Regions from separate parts of the Ectobacillus sp. OTK genome, predicted to be linked through region 1. Evidence: predicted binding sites of a transcription regulator. Region 1 holds the regulator's gene; the other holds the start of a gene.
What was found. Region 1 encodes CtsR, which represses protease genes until heat stress. Its sites were predicted from a motif close to ATGGTCAATAAAGGTCAAACA; they were not measured.

Region 2: the regulator CtsR is predicted to act here: its motif matches at 1,917-1,937, upstream of clpP (ATP-dependent Clp endopeptidase proteolytic subunit ClpP).

What each region holds. Positions count from the first base shown of each region.
Region 1 covers NZ_AP048547.1:102,689-108,460, reverse strand. Annotated here, with positions in the region: gene clpC (ATP-dependent protease ATP-binding subunit ClpC) at 1-68, opposite strand, end outside; gene mcsB (protein-arginine kinase McsB) at 82-1,158, opposite strand; gene mcsA (protein-arginine kinase activator protein McsA) at 1,163-1,711, opposite strand; gene AC6HZ4_RS00555 (CtsR family transcriptional regulator) at 1,738-2,199, opposite strand; rRNA gene rrf (5S ribosomal RNA) at 2,671-2,786, opposite strand; rRNA gene AC6HZ4_RS00545 (23S ribosomal RNA) at 2,845-5,769, opposite strand.
Region 2 covers NZ_AP048547.1:4,977,350-4,983,121, forward strand. Annotated here, with positions in the region: tRNA gene AC6HZ4_RS24740 (tRNA-Arg) at 35-110, opposite strand; gene AC6HZ4_RS24745 (hypothetical protein) at 421-633, opposite strand; gene AC6HZ4_RS24750 (hypothetical protein) at 805-1,170, opposite strand; gene clpP (ATP-dependent Clp endopeptidase proteolytic subunit ClpP) at 1,982-2,566, shown strand; gene AC6HZ4_RS24760 (hypothetical protein) at 2,610-2,915, opposite strand; gene AC6HZ4_RS24765 (HPr family phosphocarrier protein) at 3,209-3,466, opposite strand; gene whiA (DNA-binding protein WhiA) at 3,494-4,432, opposite strand; gene AC6HZ4_RS24775 (gluconeogenesis factor YvcK family protein) at 4,485-5,438, opposite strand; gene rapZ (RNase adapter RapZ) at 5,442-5,772, opposite strand, start outside.

The DNA of each region.
Region 1 (5,772 bases):
CGAATTGCTTCCTCTTGAGATAATGCCAGCACTTTTTGCGCGCGCTCTGTAAATCTTCCAAACATCATACGAATCAGCCTCCTACTTATCTTTATTTTGCTCGAGCAGCAGCCTTTCCCGAATAAGTGCGGCCCTGCGAAAGTCACGTTCCTCAGGATGGAGAGGACCTCCTGTATATTGTTGTAAAATACCAGGCTGCATTAAAATCATTAATTCCGTCAAAATATTTCGGGAAAGATTTTCAATGTACCCTAGGTCAATTCCAAGACGAACATAAGAAAGGCAGTTTGCCGCTTCTCCTGATTCAATCAAACGACTATGAGAGAGTATACCGTAGGAACGATAGACTTTATCCTCAAGCTGAATACCCCACGTTTTAACAAGATATTCTCTCGCACTGCGTTCCTGTTGGACAAGCTGCTGCACTACACCTTTTAAATCCTCAACAATGTCTTGCTCTGATTTACCTAGTGTAATCTGATTAGAGATTTGGAATATATTCCCTAACGCTTCGCTTCCTTCTCCATAAATACCACGCACAACTAAACCTAGTTGATTAATGGCAGGAATAATTCGGTTCATTTGCTGCGTTAGGATTAATGCTGGCAAATGCATCATGACAGAAGCACGAAGTCCAGTCCCTACATTAGTAGGACAGCTTGTTAAATATCCTCTCTTTTCATCGAATGCATACTCTATATGCTGCTCAAGCCAATCATCTACGCGATTCGCAACATCCAGTGCCTCTGATAACTGAAAGCCAGGAAATAAACATTGTATGCGAACATGGTCTTCTTCATTAATCATAATGCTAATTTGTTCATTTTCCGATAATAGGCAAGCCCCAATCTGGGAGTTTTCTGCTAAATCCGGACTAATTAAATGCTTTTCTATGAGCACGCGACGTTCAATTGGCTGCATATTCTCCATCTTCAATATTTCAAGACTTCCAAAGTGCGCCAAATGTTGTCCCGAGAAGGTGCTCTCAAACATATGGATGATTTGCGAAGCAACTTCATTTGACAATAGGGTCGGAAACGTATAGCTTTTTAAGTTCCTTGCCAAACGAATACGGGTGCTTAACACAATATCAGAATCCGGACCATCTTCCCTCATCCAAGGGCTGATAGCCTCATTAATAATACGATCGAGTGACATAGAACTACTCCTCCCTTCTATGTTCACTTAATTGCTTTTCAATATTTCGGATTTTATCGCGTACCATAGCTGCATTCTCGAACTCTTCTTGGTGGATATACTGTTGTAATTTCACCTTTAACTCGTCTAATTCCTTCCTTAAATGAAGATTTCCTCCCATACGCTTCGGAATTTTTCCTTGATGCACTGTATTTCCGCTATGAACACGACGTAAAATTGGCTCCACATGCGGTAGAAAAGCCTCATAGCACCCGGCACATCCGAAACGACCAAGCTTTGTAAACTTTTGATAAGTCATACCGCATTGTTTGCACGAAAGTACTTCCTCTTTAGGGATCGCAGTTGCTTGCTTTCCCGCAGACGTTTGATCATGATTTAACAACCCTGATAAAAGTTTGCTAAAGGAAAAATTAGTTGCTGATGAAGAAAAGAATGATGAGTATCCTTTTTCCTGAGCACATTGCTCACAAATATGAAACTCATTCTTTTGACCGTTTACAATCTTTGTGAAATGTAAAGCAGCAGGCCTCATATTACATTCTTGACATATCAAAGTGCATCCCCACCTTTAAATAGGAACTACTTATATTTTAAAGCTGTTAGCATTGCTTTTAGCATACGGGCACGAAGTTCATCACGATAAGGTAGATCTGTCAATAAAACAGAGCGATCTAGAACACTTAACATTAACTTTGCCTCCCTGTTGGTAATGATCCCCTCTTCCGCAAGACGGCCTACAATACTCTCGGAGTTTACCTGTGAAATGCTATTCTTCACAAGTTGAAGCATTTGCTGTATTACATCCACTTCATCATGAAGTTTGACCTTCATAATGCGAATATAGCCGCCTCCGCCTCTTTTGCTCTCTACGATAAATCCTCTCTCTATCGTAAATCGCGTATTAATCACATAGTTAATTTGAGAAGGAACACAATCAAATTTGTCAGCAATTTCACTCCTTTTAATTTCAATAACCTGGTTTCCGCTTAAGTCAATAATTTGCTTCAAGTACTGTTCAATGATATCAGATATATTTCTCATTCACCCTCCACCTTTATTGACTTTGACTATCTTTGACTTTAATTATATATGTATTTTAAAATTTTGCAACTCTTTTGCATTTCATCACTATCCTTTCCAGATTGGTATATCGTTAATCGCCCGAAAATCATATTTCATACTTTTTCTAAATATGACCTTTACACAATCTATATTCGTGATTCCATTACTGCATTTTATTTTCTAAAAAAGATTATGTTCATTGTACGATTAACTAAATTCGTATACTTTGGCAAAATAAAAAGGATGAGTCACTTATACTGCTCAATCCTTCTTATTACCTTTATATAGTTATTATAGTACGCATATTTAAGTGGTGTGTCTGTCACCTTTAAAAAACAAAGACTGTTTTCGCATAGATTGTTGCTTTTGCATCTGGCCAGCAGCAACAATTGTTTAGAAAAGAACCAAAACAAAAAAGAACCGCCCAGAAAGAACGGTTCTTTTTTTCCTGCCTAGCGACGTCCTACTCTCACAGGGGGAAACCCCCAACTACCATCGGCGCTGAAGAGCTTAACTTCCGTGTTCGGTATGGGAACGGGTGTGGCCTCTTCGCCATCATCACTAGACCTATTTTGTTTGAAGGATATTCCCTCAAAACTAGATAACATGCTGTGCTGTGTAATTATGATTAAGCCCTCGATCGATTAGTATCTGTCAGCTGCACGTGTCGCCACGCTTACACCTCAGACCTATCAACCTGATCATCTTTCAGGGATCTTACTAGCTTGACGCTATGGGAAATCTCATCTTGAGGGGGGCTTCATGCTTAGATGCTTTCAGCACTTATCCCGTCCGCACATAGCTACCCAGCGATGCCCTTGGCAGAACAACTGGTACACCAGCGGTGCGTCCATCCCGGTCCTCTCGTACTAAGGACAGCTCCTCTCAAATTTCCTGCGCCCGCGACGGATAGGGACCGAACTGTCTCACGACGTTCTGAACCCAGCTCGCGTACCGCTTTAATGGGCGAACAGCCCAACCCTTGGGACCGACTACAGCCCCAGGATGCGATGAGCCGACATCGAGGTGCCAAACCTCCCCGTCGATGTGGACTCTTGGGGGAGATAAGCCTGTTATCCCCGGGGTAGCTTTTATCCGTTGAGCGATGGCCCTTCCATGCGGAACCACCGGATCACTAAGCCCGACTTTCGTCCCTGCTCGACTTGTAGGTCTCGCAGTCAAGCTCCCTTATGCCTTTACACTCTTCGAATGATTTCCAACCATTCTGAGGGAACCTTTGGGCGCCTCCGTTACACTTTAGGAGGCGACCGCCCCAGTCAAACTGCCCACCTGACACTGTCTCCCGCCCCGATGAGGGGCGCGGGTTAGAACTTCAATACAGCCAGAGCGGTATCCCACAGGCGCCTCCACCGAAGCTGGCGCTCCGGCTTCCCAGGCTCCCGCCTATTCTGTACAAGCTGTACCAAAATTCAATATCAGGCTACAGTAAAGCTCCACGGGGTCTTTCCGTCCTGTCGCGGGTAACCTGCATCTTCACAGGTACTATAATTTCACCGAGTCTCTGGTTGAGACAGTGCCCAAGTCGTTACACCTTTCGTGCGGGTCGGAACTTACCCGACAAGGAATTTCGCTACCTTAGGACCGTTATAGTTACGGCCGCCGTTTACTGGGGCTTCGATTCAAAGCTTCGCCTAGAGCTAACCTCTCCTCTTAACCTTCCAGCACCGGGCAGGTGTCAGCCCCTATACTTCGCCTTGCGGCTTCGCAGAGACCTGTGTTTTTGCTAAACAGTCGCTTGGGCCTATTCACTGCGGCTCTCCTTACGAAGAGCACCCCTTCTCCCGAAGTTACGGGGTCATTTTGCCGAGTTCCTTAACCAGAGTTCTCTCGCTCACCTTAGGATTCTCTCCTCGCCTACCTGTGTCGGTTTGCGGTACGGGCACCATTTACCTCGCTAGAAGCTTTTCTTGGCAGCGTAGAATCAGGGAGTTCGCCCATAAAGGGCTTCCCCATCACAGCTCAGCCTTTACGGTAAGCGGATTTGCCTGCTTACCAGCCTAACTGCTTAGACATGCACAACCAGCGGCATGCATCCCCTATCTTTCTGCGTCCCTCCATCGCTCAAACGGTAAAGAGGTGGTACAGGAATATCAACCTGTTGTCCATCGCCTACGCCTTTCGGCCTCGGCTTAGGTCCCGACTAACCCTGAGCGGACGAGCCTTCCTCAGGAAACCTTAGGCATTCGGTGGATAGGATTCTCACCTATCTTTCGCTACTCATACCGGCATTCTCACTTCTAAGCGCTCCACCAGTCCTTCCGATCTGGCTTCACCGCCCTTAGAACGCTCCCCTACCACTGATACCAAAAGGTATCAATCCGCAGCTTCGGTAGTATGTTTAGCCCCGGTACATTTTCGGCGCAGAGTCACTCGACTAGTGAGCTATTACGCACTCTTTAAATGGTGGCTGCTTCTAAGCCAACATCCTAGTTGTCTAAGCAACTCCACATCCTTTTCCACTTAACATACATTTTGGGACCTTAGCTGGCGGTCTGGGCTGTTTCCCTTTTGACTACGGATCTTATCACTCGCAGTCTGACTCCCAAGGATAAGTCATTGGCATTCGGAGTTTGACTGAATTCGGTAACCCGATGGGGGCCCCTAGTCCAATCAGTGCTCTACCTCCAAGACTCTCACACTTGAGGCTAGCCCTAAAGCTATTTCGGGGAGAACCAGCTATCTCCGGGTTCGATTGGAATTTCTCCGCTACCCACACCTCATCCCCGCACTTTTCAACGTGCGTGGGTTCGGGCCTCCAGTAGGTGTTACCCTACCTTCACCCTGGACATGGGTAGATCACCCGGTTTCGGGTCTACGACCACGTACTATGACGCCCTATTCAGACTCGCTTTCGCTGCGGCTCCGCTTTTTCAGCTTAACCTTGCACGGGATCGTAACTCGCCGGTTCATTCTACAAAAGGCACGCCATCACCCATGAACGGGCTCTGACTACTTGTAGGCACACGGTTTCAGGATCTCTTTCACTCCCCTTCCGGGGTGCTTTTCACCTTTCCCTCACGGTACTGGTTCACTATCGGTCACTAGGGAGTATTTAGCCTTGGGAGATGGTCCTCCCGGATTCCGACGGAATTTCACGTGTTCCGCCGTACTCAGGATCCGCTCAAGAGGGAACGAAGTTTCGACTACAGGGTTGTTACCTTCTATGACAGGCCTTTCCAGACCGTTTCATCTACCCCGTTCCTTTGTAACTCCATATAGAGCGTCCTACAACCCCAAGAGGCAAGCCTCTTGGTTTGGGCTATCTTCCGTTTCGCTCGCCGCTACTTAGGAAATCGCGTTTGCTTTCTCTTCCTCCGGGTACTTAGATGTTTCAGTTCCCCGGGTATGCCATCAACACCCTATGGATTCAGGTGAAGATACCATCCCATTACGGATGGTGGGTTTCCCCATTCGGAAATCTCCGGATCAAAGCTCACTTACAGCTCCCCGAAGCATATCGGTGTTAGTCCCGTCCTTCATCGGCTCCTAGTGCCAAGGCATCCACCGTGCGCCCTTTCTAACTTAATCATT
Region 2 (5,772 bases), 630 kb from region 1:
TGAGCGTCACAAACACTGTTACATCAAGCTAGGACGCGCTCGGAGGGACTCGAACCCCCGCAAGACGTGGTACCGGAAACCACCGCTCTATCCGACTGAGCTACGAGCGCATATTACATCGTATCAAATACGATAAAATCAACGTTTAGCCTCCGTCTTGTTTCGACTTATTCTAATCGAAAAATTGACGTAGGGCACTAACACATAAAACTAGGTGCCCGAAATGTTACATACGCTATTATAACGTTTCTTGTTGTATCGCGCAAGCCTAAAAAACAATGTATTCTTTACAATAGTTCTATATTTTTCCGATTTTATTAAATTAACTCATAACAATTTACACACTAATTTATTATAGAGGAGATTGAATCAATCTCCCCTATAGTAATTATAACTGTAGTTCTGAAAAACAAAGTAAAATCAAATAACTTGTTTCCCTCTTACATACATCTCATCAGCTTCTTTAATTGGCAAGTTACCGAACACATATACTGTAGAGGTGGAACGCAAAGTACGACCTCTTCCAATAGCTTGATGCAACTCAGATTCAATGAGGTAAAACTGTATTTCCCTGAGCAGAGGATCTTCATAGCTCATGAAATCAAATTGGAATCCATTTCTTTTAACTTGCATCCTTTCTATACCCCCATCTGAGCTTGAGTGACAAGCAGCCGCGAATAGCTTATACGCATATTCGTTAACATGATACATTCCTAAAAAGAAAGCAGCCCCTCTGGACTGCTTGTTTACATAAAATCTGTTTATGAAATTAATTTTAGTTGAATTATTTATTTCAGTTCCTTTTTAGAAACTGTCAATTGTTTCAAAATTTGTTCCATTGCAGACTTGTAATTTACCTATAGCTACATTAAAAAAAACAGCTCCTGCTGTAGTAGCATCACAATTAAATGGAGGGGCAGCAGATCGTGGGAACTGAATAAAATCCTCATTAACTTGCAAGTTACCATTAATTGTTAAATCGCCATTTAAAGTATCTGATGTATCTGAACGCAGAAACTGAGTGGAATCAAGCCCGTCTAAAAGATCCGCATTTTCGCAAAACTGACAATTTTGAGGAGGGGGCATAGGACAAGGCTTATAACGATTACGAGGATAATGAGGATAATAAGGATAATAACAGCTGAACTGTTTTCGATTTTTTGAGGACAAAAATAATCAAACACCTTTCTTTACATATTTATTATATTTAATGTAAAGTAGGGGATTTTTGCTTGTATGTTTGTCCATGCTTGTCCAATATAAAATAGACAGGGATGAATACCCTGGTTGGATAACTAGCAGATGGAGGAAAATCTAGGAAACGCAGGCAGACTTCACCCCTAATCACAAAGATAGCTAATATATCGCTGCGAATAAGAGGAAAAGCACATACTAGCGTCAGTCGTTGACTGAGGTTTCCGAATATGTCCCTTCCGACTTTAGGCTTTCGCCCATATCGTCTTTCTACATTGCAGCATGCCCCCTAACCCGCATGAGTGCATTAATACTGCCAACATTACGCAAAAAATTTGTAGCAAAGGTATAACGCAAGCTACTCATAGCGATACATACGCTTTCGTATAAGGTCTTTGTCTACTTGCCCTCCTTCCTGTGTCAGAAAGACGTGTGTGGCGCCTGTAAAGTACTCTCTACTTCCATCTATGAGTTCCTTTAGTTCTTCAGCAACCTTTTCTTTTCGTTCTGTGCAAGAGGTATGTCGCATAAAAAATATTCACTTTAATTTAATGTTAAGATTCAAAGAACAAAATACATAAGTAAGCATATCTTTGACTAAAAGGAGATAGATAGGGCAATGATGAGAAGTGTTCCAAAAAGAAGGTAATTTTTCTTTTACAGCGAATACAGAAAGTACGGTCTAATTGTTTCAGCTGAAATAAATGAAACATAAGTGATTTTATTTGACCTTTCTTGACCATACTTGTATCATAAAAAGTAAGTTCTAAAAAAGGAGGAATACATAATGAATTTAATTCCTACAGTTATTGAGCAAACAAATCGCGGTGAACGCGCATATGACATTTACTCCCGTCTTTTAAAGGACCGTATCATTATGCTCGGAAGCGGAATTGACGACAATGTTGCAAACTCCATCGTTGCACAGCTCCTGTTCTTGGAAGCGCAAGATCCTGAGAAGGACATCCATCTATACATCAACAGCCCGGGCGGTTCGATTACAGCCGGCATGGCGATTTATGACACAATGCAATTTATTAAGCCGCAGGTTTCTACAATTTGCATGGGTATGGCTGCCTCTATGGGTGCATTCCTGCTAGCGGCAGGCGCAAAAGGTAAACGCTTTGCTCTTCCTAACAGCGAAGTAATGATTCACCAACCGCTTGGCGGCGCACAAGGGCAAGCAACAGAAATCGAAATCGCAGCAAAACGCATTCTTTTCTTGCGTGACAAATTAAACACAATTTTAGCTGAAAGAACGGGCCAACCGCTTGAAGTTATTGAACGCGATACAGAACGCGATAACTTTATGACTGCTGAGAAAGCGAAGGAATATGGTCTCATCGATCAAATTATTGCTGAGCGTAAATAATGTAAAAAACAAGCAATCGATAGTCGGTTGCTTGTTTTTTTATTTATGGAGAAAGTCTCCTCTCATTGTTTTTTAGAAGTGCTAGCTCTTCCTCTGTTTTGGCTATTTTAAGCAAATGTAAGTCAAGTCTCCTTTGCATATGGAAGGAAGTCGACTCTTGCTGACCCTCAATACGCTCAAGAACTTCCTTAATATCGGTTAAATCTATTTGATTCACTGCCACCCTGTGCTCGATGCTATCCATTTTTTCAAGTCTGGCTAAGCGGGATTCGATTTGATCTAATCTATCGTTTAACCCCTTCTTGAGGTCTTCTAAAAAGAAAAAGACATCCTGAGTATTTTTCTCCATACCCTTATCTCCCTTCTTATATTACCTACTATTGTAACATTTGAAACAATCATTTATCTGTTACAATATATCGAAGCTACAACCGCTAAAACGACGAAGATTTCAGAAAAGCAAACATAAGCTGCAGGAGTTAAACGGCACATGAGCACCTATACATGCTTATTTCCATAGGAAACGCGAACATGGTCTGCCTTTTACACGGAAGCTAGACAATATTTATGTAATAAAAAAGAAAAAGCTCACGGAAATCATAAGCTTTTTCTTGATCCTTCTTTATCTCGATTCTCTTTTTGTTATCCTTCTTTTTGTACATATTTTACGAGTGCGTCCAATGCTTCTACCTCATCAGATCCCTCTGTCACAATGGTAATCGTAGTATTGGCACTCACAGCTAGGCTCATTAAACCCATAATGCTTTTTGCATTTACTTTCTTTCCGTCTTTTTCAATAAAGACATCTGATTGAAAGCGGTTTGCTTCCTGAACAAATAATGCAGCTGGACGAGCCTGCAATCCGGATTTTAATAAAACCTCTACTTGTTTCTGAACCAATTCTGTCTCCCCCTTTTATTCATTTCTTTATATTTCACCAGCCCGCAGCTTCTCAGCAATCTCATCTATCTTACGTAAACGGTGGTTAATACCTGATTTACTGATTTTTCCGCCCGATACCATCTCTCCGAGCTCTTTCAAGGTCACGTCCTGAAAATTCACTCGCAGCTCAGCAATTTCACGGAGTTTTCCAGGAAGAAAATCTAGTCCGACAGTACGGTCAATGTAACGAATGTTTTCAATCTGACGCAACGCAGCACCAATCGTTTTATTGAGATTTGCCGTCTCACAATTCACAAGACGGTTCACGGAATTACGCATATCGCGCACGATCCGAATATCTTCGAAACGGAGCAGCGCATTGTGTGCACCGATAATATTCAGGAATTCTGTAATTTTTTCTGCTTCCTTTAAGTACGTAATATAACCTTTTTTTCTTTCCAACGTCTTGCTATTTAACTCAAACTCGTTCATGAGTTCACATATCGCATCGTTATGCTCCTTGTATAGGGAAAAGATTTCGAGGTGATAAGAAGATGTCTCCGGGTTGTTAACCGATCCTCCCGCCAAAAATGCGCCGCGCAAATAGGAACGCTTGCAGCATTTCTTTTTAATAAGCTCCTTTGAGATATTATGAATGAGGGTAAAATCGTTGTGGATAATACGCAAATCTTCCAAAACCTCTTTCGTCTTTTCGACAAGGCGGACGATATAGACATTATTTTTCTTCAGACGCATTTTCTTTCGAACAAGCAATTCCACCGTTACTTCATAGCTTTTTTTCAAGAGTGTATAAATACGGCGAGCAATGGCTGCATTTTCTGTTTGAATATCAATCACAAAGTGTCGATTGGAAAACGAAAGCGATCCGTTCATGCGAATTAACGCTGATAGCTCCGCCTTCACACAGCAGCTCTTACTTTCTAAATTTGTTAATTCTTTTTTTGTTTCGGATGCAAAGGACACCTCATTTACCTCCTGCCTCTTATGAGTTGCACACGAGAGACAGCGATGCATACTATAGCAGCGAACATAAAATAGATGCAAGCTTTAACGTATGATGACGAATAACATCATCATCATACCTCACGAGCTCCGCTTCAATAATGTCAATTCCAAGCTGCTGCAGACGCTCGCCGTCACATAAAACCGGCGTTGATAATTCCTGCTTATATTTTTCAAGCAATTTTTTTGGGATTTCTCCATTATTTACAATGATTGTGTCCACAAAATTTGTGCCGAGGTGGTCATGCAGCGCCTGAACATGGTCAGCTGCAGTATATCCCAGTGTTTCCCCTGCCTGTGTCATGACATTGCATACATATACCTTTTTTGCTTTCGCTTTCACTACCGCCTGCCCAATCTTTCGAACAAGCAGATTTGGCAAAATACTTGTATATAAGCTGCCAGGACCAAATACGATTAAGTCTGCTCTCCGTATTTCATTCAATGTTTCGTTAAGCGGCTCAACATCCTCTGGCGTTAAAAACACACGCTGAATACGTTTTCCAAAATACGGGATTTTCGATTCGCCTGTTACAATTTGGCCATCCTCAAGCTCCGCATGCAGGACGGTACTCTGGTTTGCCGCAGGAAGCACACGGCCGCGTACATTAAGTACCTTGCTCATTTCTGTAATTGCATGAAAAAAATCGCCCGTAATTGAAATCATGCCAGCTAGCAGCAAATTGCCAAGCGCATGGCCAGACAAACCATCCCCAGTCTTAAACCGATGCTGAAATAGCGCTTCCACAAGCGGCTCAACATCCGACAGTGCAACAAGTACATTACGCACATCGCCAGGCGGCGGAATCTCCAGCTCATCACGAAGACGCCCAGAGCTTCCCCCGTCATCTGCCACCGTGACAATAGCCGTAATATCGACCGGATACTTTTTTAAACCTCTCAACAGAACAGATAGTCCCGTACCTCCGCCTATAATTACAATTTTCGGCTTTCTCTGTCTCTCCATCTGCTAATGTCCCTTTCTCTTTTCCACATCGCGGTGAGACACATGCGTTTTATAATCATCACCCAATTTTTTCGCAATGTATTCAGCAAGCGTGACGGAACGGTGCTGTCCTCCGGTACAACCAATCGCGACAACAAGCTGGCTTTTTCCTTCTCTTTTATAATGCGGCAACATAAAGGAAAGTAAATCAGTTAACTTTTCTAAAAACTTATGCGTTTCATTAAACTTGAGAACATAAGAGGACACTTCTTCATCAAGTCCTGTTAACGGCTTCATATTAGGAATATAGTACGGATTTGGCAGAAAACGCACATCGAACACAAGGTCTGCATCA